One region of the Lysinibacillus telephonicus genome, then DNA from elsewhere that is predicted to be linked to it. Evidence: riboswitches for the same ligand, from Rfam matches in the RefSeq annotation. Region 1 holds a riboswitch; each other region holds the start of a gene.
What was found. Region 1 has a riboswitch for lysine ahead of MKY04_RS09770 (transporter substrate-binding domain-containing protein). Riboswitches for the same ligand answer to the same signal wherever they lie in the genome.
Positions count from the first base shown of each region.

Region 2: another riboswitch for lysine. It lies ahead of MKY04_RS22000 (ABC transporter substrate-binding protein); the one in region 1 lies ahead of MKY04_RS09770 (transporter substrate-binding domain-containing protein).
Region 3: another riboswitch for lysine. It lies ahead of dapA (4-hydroxy-tetrahydrodipicolinate synthase); the one in region 1 lies ahead of MKY04_RS09770 (transporter substrate-binding domain-containing protein).
Region 4: another riboswitch for lysine. It lies ahead of MKY04_RS14715 (aspartate kinase); the one in region 1 lies ahead of MKY04_RS09770 (transporter substrate-binding domain-containing protein).

Region 1 covers NZ_CP155468.1:2,056,279-2,058,485, reverse strand. The annotation lists gene MKY04_RS09775 (amino acid ABC transporter permease) at 1-321, opposite strand, end outside; gene MKY04_RS09770 (transporter substrate-binding domain-containing protein) at 491-1,342, opposite strand; lysine riboswitch at 1,444-1,630, opposite strand; gene MKY04_RS09765 (alpha/beta hydrolase) at 2,105-2,207, shown strand, end outside.
Region 2 covers NZ_CP155468.1:4,551,632-4,553,838, forward strand. The annotation lists gene MKY04_RS21995 (amino acid ABC transporter permease) at 1-160, opposite strand, end outside; gene MKY04_RS22000 (ABC transporter substrate-binding protein) at 225-1,031, opposite strand; lysine riboswitch at 1,111-1,296, opposite strand; gene MKY04_RS22005 (M20/M25/M40 family metallo-hydrolase) at 1,470-2,207, shown strand, end outside.
Region 3 covers NZ_CP155468.1:3,880,906-3,883,112, forward strand. The annotation lists gene MKY04_RS18875 (ketopantoate reductase family protein) at 67-993, shown strand; lysine riboswitch at 1,134-1,314, shown strand; gene dapA (4-hydroxy-tetrahydrodipicolinate synthase) at 1,438-2,207, shown strand, end outside.
Region 4 covers NZ_CP155468.1:3,044,733-3,046,939, forward strand. The annotation lists gene MKY04_RS14715 (aspartate kinase) at 1-1,195, opposite strand, end outside; lysine riboswitch at 1,338-1,522, opposite strand; gene uvrC (excinuclease ABC subunit UvrC) at 1,557-2,207, opposite strand, start outside.

The sequences.
Region 1 (2,207 bases):
TACAACAACGATTGCTGCAACAAAGCGATCCATTTCATATCCATAAGAAGCGATACCATAGAATACAACCATTGCTTGTACAATCATTGGTGTACCACGGAAGATTTCAACGTAAACAGTTAATAGGAAGCTAAAGATTTTTAAGATAATTGACTTAAACGACCTTTTACGAAGAGGAATTGTATGCATAACACCAATAAATAATCCGATAAGAGCACCAATAATTGTACTAATAATTGCTATTAGCAACGTCATATATGCGCCACGTAAATAACTTGGCCAATTCTCTTGTAGAATTGAGAGTATTATATCAAAACTCATAAATATCCTCCTAAACTAATACACAACGAATGTTGTTAAGAAAAGCGTAAGCGCCCCGCTTAGCCCCGAAAGGCGCTGGAGCTAGACATCTTCAAAAGTTTTTATACTTTCTTATTAAGTAAAAAAGTTATCACTGGCCTAAAAATAGACCAGTGATAAGTTCACTGCGTTATTGAGCAGCAGGTTGGTTAGCAATTGCTTGATCCATAATTTCTTGACGTTCTTCTTCAGAAATTCCAGCTAACACTTCGTTAATTTTTGCTAAGCTTTCATCACCTTTGCGTAAACCAATAGCAACTGAAACATCTGCTGGATCTACTTCAAAACCTTCTTCAAGTTCTACAAAAGTAAAGTTTTCATTTGCAGCAGTAGATGAAACAGCCTCTGGTCGTTCAGCAACATAACCATCAATTACACCTGATTCTAAAGCAACACGCATATGAGAAAAACTTTCCATAGCAGTTTCTTTTTGAACATTAGGAATTTGATCGATTACAGCATAATTTGTTGTGTTTAACTGAGAAGTGATTTTAGCTCCTGCAAAATCATCTAAACTTTTAGCTTCTGCATATTTGCTATCTGCTTTTGTAACAATAACGAAATTACTAGTATAATAGTTTTCAGTGAAATCAATTACTTCAGCACGTTCTGGAGTCGGACTCATACCAGCTATAATCGCATCGATAACATTTGATTCTAATGCAGGTAATAAACCGTCCCATTCAGTTTTTACAATTACTAATTCTTTACCTAAAGCATCTGCTACACGTTTAGCGATTTCAACATCATAACCGCCGGCATATTCTTCTGAACCTTGAATTTTAACAGCGCCGTTCGAATCATCTTGTTGAGTCCAGTTGAACGGTGGGTAAGCTGCTTCTAAACCAACTTTCAAAACCTCCTTTTCTTCTGTTGAATCAGAAGATGATGCAGTATTTCCTTCTTCTTCTGAAGTACCACACGCTGCAAGAACCATAATCGCAAATAGTGCAGTTATTAAAAGTTTTAGCTTTTTTGACATATCCATCTCTCCTTACTTATCATCTACTAAGGTATACAAAAAGCGACCTAAGATGAACTCAGGTCGCCTATATACAATAGCCCAAATCCTCTTTCGTTCCCGTTTGAGATAGCACACCTCAGTTGGTTTGGGAGAACCAGCTGAGACAGTCCTGCAGTTATTCACTGCAGACCCAGCATGAAGTAGTGAGCCTACTTTCATACTTCGGCGATATTTCCTTCTTTCTTAGATCATTGTTCGCTCTATACTCCCTAAGAAACTAATAAATAACGCACCTCTACCTCACTCGTAAACGTGAGGCATTCATATTAAATTTCTATTAAAATAGTACTATAGGAATAAGATGATGTCAACACGCATTTTTTAGACAATAGCATTTTACTAAAAGTCCCAATTTAAAGTAAATCTAAGTAATTATACTGCTAACCTATTTAGATTTTAATAAATACAATACAGAAAAATAAGTAGTTTTCTAAGTTTTTTTCAATTGACCGTTACAACAAAGCAGCTTTCTTTTTAATAATATAGGTCTTCTGAATAAACCTTTTCCCAAAATCATTAATACATATACTCATTCAAAAAAATAAGGCTTCATTTTATTGTTATAATCTAGATTCTTTTTAGATTGAATGCAACCTATTTGATAAGTTACAAGAATGTCTTAGTTAGGACAAACATATAATCTAATAGATAATTATGTCTTTGGCATAATTGCGTTAGACAAGAGTTTAACTATCAATTATTTTGAAAGGAGATTTGTTAATGCGTAATCGCGAAAGAGTAATACCAGAGCTATTGGAAGTACTGGACAATTTTCCGGAACTAAGTTTGGAACAAGAAATAATACCACAAGTAAGAGAGGCTA
Region 2 (2,207 bases), 2.1 Mb from region 1:
GGAATTTTTTCGAAGAAATCTTAAAACTAGCAAATATAAGTCCAATAATCACAGCGATTAGCAAGGAAATAGCTGTGATTGCGATTGTAGTCCAACTAGCTTTTAAAAAAGCCATTCCATGTTCACTAAAAATACCCGCGATATTTTCTAAAAAAACCATGAGACCAGCCTCCTTCCTTTATAAACAAGCGCCTAGTACAAGGCGCTTGCCTGAAATCATAATTTTACTTTTCCATAATGTTTGTATTAAACCATTTCATACTAATTTCTTCGTATGTGCCATCATCAATCATTGATTGAAGCGCTTCGTTAATTTTGTTTGCAAGTTCTGTATTTCCTTCAGCAATACCTATACTCACGCGGTCCTCATTTAATAAATCACCAATTGGTTTAATATCTAAGCCTTTTTCGTTTTGTGCACTTACACCAACGATTTTATCTGTGATAACAGCATCCAAGCGACCTAGTGACAAGTCTTGAAGTGCATTAACGTCTACTGGATATCCCTTAACCATGTCAGGTGAAGTTAATGTTTCAGCTATATCCTTCCAAGTACTTGCTTGAATAACACCAATTGTTTTACTTTGTAAATCTTCCTTCGATTGAATATCCGTATTGTCATTTGCAACAAAGATTTGTGCACCTGACAGATAATAAGGTTCTGTAAAGTCAATTTGCTCATCACGTTCAGCAGTTGCAGTCATACTACCGATAATCGCATCGTATTTTTTTGCCTTTAGCCCTTGAATAATCGTTTCCCAAGGATTTGTAACAGGATTTGCTTCAAGTCCCATACGTTTCGCAATTTCAGTTCCAATTTCCACATCGAACCCTGTCAATTTACCATCTTTTTTAAAATTCAATGGAGGGTATTGTCCTGTCATTGCAAAGGTTAATGACCCTTCTTTGACTAACCCAAATTCAGAATCACCTGATTTTGTTTCTTTTTCTACTTGTTCACTTTGCTGTGTGCCGCATGCGGATAACATTAACAACATTGCCGCAACTAAAAAAATAGAAAGCTTTTTCATATGTACTCCTCCTTTGAAATAAAAAAACACTGTCGATTTAAATTGACAGTGTTTTTAAGAACACCCTCATCTCTTGCATTTTTACGATAGTTCTCCACAATTCAAAGGAATTGTGACAGTTCTGCCCCTATTCGAGTGCAGCCCCAGCTTTAATGAAAATAGTGATTTCAAAAAGCTTCGGCGATTTATCCTTTTTTCCTATTTTCATAGATCTCACTAAATCTCAAATAGGATACTCTTATAAACCGCGACCTCTACCCCACCTAATGCAAAAAAGATGAGGATTTAATATAAAATTTAATATAACTTTATCCATTATAGTAGAATATTTTAAATAATACAATATTAATTTAGTTTAATTGTACTAGTGTGTACTTGACGAGTTTTTAAACTTACGTTACATTTTGATAAAATATCATACAAAAAGGAGGCCGTCGTATGTTGAATTGTCGTGACGATATACTTACATATACAAAACAACTTGTTAGCATAGAAAGTATCGTAAACACAGCTGGCGAAAGTACAATTGCCCACTCTTTATTTCAAATCATTTCATCGTTACCATATTTTTTAAATAATCCTGGCTCAGTCGCTATTGAGAAAACCAATAACGATGACCAAGAACGATATAATGTTATGGCATTTGTTAAAGGAAAAAAAGGAAACAGTAACCGTACAATTATTTTAATGGGACATATCGATACGGTTGGGATTGATGACTTCAATCAATTGAAAGAACATGCTTGTTCTCCAGATGATTTAATGGAGGCATTAAAAAAGGAAAACCTACCGACTTCAGCTAAAGAACATTTAGAATCTGGAGATTGGTTATTTGGCCGTGGCGTTCTTGATATGAAAAGCGGTGTTGCGAGCAATCTCTATCTCTTAAAGTACTATTCTGAACATCCTGAGGAACTGGACGGCAACATCTTATTGTTAGCTGAATGTGACGAGGAAGACGGCTCACACGGAGTTCTTTCCGCTTTAAAAACGTTAAAAAAGTGGAAGAAAGAACATGGCTTTGAATATGTTGCAGCCATTAATTCTGATTTCGTTTCACCACGCTTTGAAGGTGATGAAAATCGCTATATCTATAAAGGAACGGTTGGTAAGCTGCTGCCATCATTCTTTATAACAGGTGCAGAAACACATGTTGGTTCAGCTTTTGAAGGTTTA
Region 3 (2,207 bases), 1.8 Mb from region 1:
TGATACACTAAATTCATAAGATTAGATTTTTTTCTATTATAGATATTTAAAGGAAAGGGTTTGTTTATGGTAATAAAAACCGTATCGATTATTGGATTAGGTGCATTAGGTACCTTATATGGCCACCATCTATCAAAAATTATGCCAAAGGAAAATTTAAGAATTATCGCTGATTCAAATCGAATTGCACGCTATAAAAAAACTGGAATTTTTTGCAATGGTGAACGCTGTAATTTTAATTTTATTACGCCTGAGGAAAATTGCGAACCAGCTGATTTACTTCTTTTCACTGTGAAATTTGATGGTTTACAAGAAGCAATTGAATCAGTTAAATATCATGTTGGACATAATACAATTATATTATCCGCATTAAATGGCATTAGCAGCGAGGAAATAATTGGTCAAACATATGGAATGGAAAAAATATTATATTGTGTAGCACAAGGAATGGACGCCGTAAAAATAGAAAATAAACTAACATATGCTAACAAAGGATTACTATGCTTCGGAGAAAAAGAAGCTGGCATTGTTTCAGAAAAAGTTAAAAGTGTGGCTGATTTTTTCACTCGAGTTGAGCTTCCACATGAAATAGATACAAATATGCTTCATAGGTTATGGGGCAAGTTTATGTTAAATGTCGGCGTAAATCAAACAGTTGCCGTCTATAAAAGTAATTATGGTGAAGTTCAAAGAGATGGCGAAGCAAGAAATACAATGATTGCAGCGATGCGGGAAGTCATTGCTTTATCTGAGAAAGAAGGCGTTTCTTTAACCGAAAAGGATTTACACTATTGGTTAAATGTACTTGGAACTTTGAGTCCAGACGGAAAACCTTCAATGGCACAAGATGTTGATGCCAAACGACAAAGCGAAGTCGAACTCTTTTCTGGGACTGTATTAAGATTAGGAAAAAAACACGGTATTTCAACACCTGTTAACAAGATGTTATACGATCAATTTCAGCTGATTGAAAGTTCGTATGCTAACTTTTAGCTAATGACTAGCTCGAAAACCGTTAGTTTATCTTCAATCAGAATTAATTTTATTAATTCTTAGGAAAAGTCTTGAATTTCCAATCAAAAACATGTATTATTCTGGTTAATTAAATATTCACTTATTTCAAGATCTTTTGAAGTAAGGATAGAGGAGCAAAGACCATCAGTACACAATTTGAGGATAATGAGGTCCTACGACAATTGTGGAAAGGGGAATTTGCCGAAGCTTTTAAGAATCTCATTCTTCTTAAGGCTGGTTCTGTTGTTGAATAAATGCAGGACTGTCATATAGGAAACTATATGGAGGGCTATCTTACGCAAAGAAATGAATTTTATTTCTTAGCAGCAACGAGCCCTCGTTGTTGCTTTTTTGCGTTTACTTAACTTAACGCCCTTCTCCCTCTATTTTTTAATAAAAATTTATTAAGGATGTGGAGAAGAAATGAATTTCGGTAAAATTTTAACTGCTATGGTAACCCCTTTTGATCAAAATGGTGAAATTGATTTTCCAGCTACAAAAAACTTAATTAACTATTTAATTGCAAATGGTACTGATGGATTAGTTATTTCAGGTACAACTGGAGAGTCTCCAACACTGACTGAAGAAGAAAAAGTCGAGCTATTTAAATTTGCAGTTGACGTTGTAGATGGAAGAGTTCCAGTCATCGCTGGCACCGGTTCTTATAATACTAAAGCTTCAATCGAATTAACAAAGCATGCAGAAAATGCAGGTGTGGATGGCGTTATGCTTGTTGCACCATACTATAACAAACCATCACAAGAAGGTTTATACCAACACTTCAAAGCAATCGCTGAAGAAACTTCATTACCAATTATTTTATATAATGTTCCTGGTCGCAGTGCTGTCAGCTTATCTGTTGATACAGTTGTCCGCCTTTCCGAAATTAAAAATATCGTTGCAATAAAAGAAGCAAGCGGTAATTTAGATGCAATGGCTGAAATGATTGAAAAAACGCCAGACGATTTCTCCCTATATAGTGGCGACGACGGTTTAACAATCCCTGTACTATCAATAGGTGGAGCAGGAGTTATTTCAGTTGCTTCCCACATTATCGGCAATGAAATGCAGGAAATGATTAAGAAATTCCAAATCGGAAATGTTCAAGAAGCAGCTCGGGACCATCGCAGATTATTGCCTGTAATGAAAATTTTATTTGCTACACCTAACCCAACATCTGTAAAAGCTGCACT
Region 4 (2,207 bases), 990 kb from region 1:
CGTCATGCAAAGCATTTGCTGCTTTAACCATTTCATCTTGCGGCACAACAACAGATACTTTTATTTCCGATGTACTTACCATTTTCACTAATATGTTTTCTTTTCGTAGTCGGTCAAACATGCGTGCAGCTACACCAGGGTTTGAAACCATCCCTGAGCCTACAATTGATACTTTTGCTAAACCTACCTCGAAATCTGCAAAACTAAACCCTAAAGCTGCTTTATTTTTCTCCAATACCTTAATTGCTTCTGCAAAATCTCCTTTAGCGATTGAAAAGGAGACAGTCGGTTTAACTCCATCAATTACTGCTTGTACGATTATATCAACATCGATGTTATGCTGAGCCAGTGTAGAAAAAATAGTAGCAAGTGATGAATACTCATAAGAATCATACCCTACTGTTAAGCGAATAATGTCTGCTTCATAAGCAACACCACGTACAACTAAATTTTTCTCCATGTCAACCTCTCCCTTTATCATAGTCCCTTTGGCATTTTCTGTACTAGATCGAACTATTAATGGCATTTTATATCTTTTGGCTAATTCGACAGCTCGCGGATGGATAATTTGTGAACCAAGGTTTGCCAGCTCAAGCATTTCATCATAAGAAATCTGCTTTAACTTTCTAGCTTCTTTTACTATATTGGGATCTGCTGTGTAAATGCCATCCTGATTTGTATAAATTTCTATACGTTGTGCTTGAATTGCTGCTCCGATTGCGACCGCAATTGTTTCTGGACCACCGTCACCTAATGTCAAAATATCATTTTTCTTATCGATTCCTTGGGACCCTGCAATAATGACTATTTCTCCCTTTTTTATGCGCTCGAAAATGAATTTCTGATTTATATTGTCAATGAGTACATTATTATTTGATTCTACAGTTTGAATTCCTGCTTGCCAGCCTGTTAATGAGATTGCTTTAAATCCATTTTTTTGAACTGCAATTGCTAATAAGCTGCTTGCAATCTGCGCATTAATTGAGTCAAGTACATGAAGCTCTCGTTTTGAGGGCTTATCTGAAAGTAAATATGCTTGTTGAAGGAACATATCGTCAATTAATTCCATAGATGGTACGACGGCAATTACATTTCGCCCAAGCTTTTTTTCTTCAACTATTCTTTTAGCAATTTGCTCTATTTTTTCAGGTGTTGATAGTGAAGAACTGTCGATTTTTACAACAATGTTCGTCATAGGCACACACTCCTTTTTAACATCGATGCTGACCTTTTCTACATCAAACAAGGATGAATTTCGTTTAGCTATAAATAAAAAAGCAACTTCTCACAGAAAAAGTGAAAAGCTGCCTCTAAACATACCTCAAGATTGGAACGTTTTGCGAGATAGCCCTCCAGAACCTTGATTTTGATTCTGACAGTCTTACATTTCTTAAATGTAAAACCAGCAAGTAAACCTGAACAATTGATTTACCGCTTCGGCAAGTTTTCCTTTCACTAACTATCTCAGGAATTGTTCATCCTCCAATCAGTTACTATTAAACCTTGCACCTCTATCATAAATATACTAGATGTTATGTGCTTACAATATCATACAATTATTCCTTTGACAATGTATCTTTATGGAAATAATTATAAATGGCGGTTGCTGTAGCACTTGGAATATGAGCTTCTATTAGTTGTTCAATAGTTGATTCTTTTATTTTCTTTATTGATCCAAAATGCTTTAACAATTGTTGTTTTCGTTTTGGGCCTACACCTTCAATTCCATCTAAAACAGATTGAATCGCATGTGTCTGGTGTTGTTGACGTAAAAACGTAATGGCAAATCGGTGCACTTCATCTTGAATACGCTGCAATAAATAAAAGCCATCACTTGTTCTTTTCATTTCGACAGGTACTGGCGGGTCGCCAAATAGCAGTTGGGAAGTATTATGCTTTTCATCTTTTGCCAGTCCCGCAATGGGAATGTAAAGACCTAGCTCATCCTCTACTACTTCGCGTGCCACTTCCATTTGTCCCTTCCCACCATCGATAATAATTAAATCAGGGAGAGGTAAATTTTCTTTTAATACTCTTGTGTATCTGCGGCGAATAACTTCTTGCATTGCACCGTAATCATCATGTTTCGCCGTTTCTCGAAGTTTATATTTGCGATATTCCTTTTTTGCTGGTTTTCCGTCAATAAAAACGACCATAGCCGAAACAGCATCTGCACCGTGCATATGGCTATTATCAAACGCTTCGAT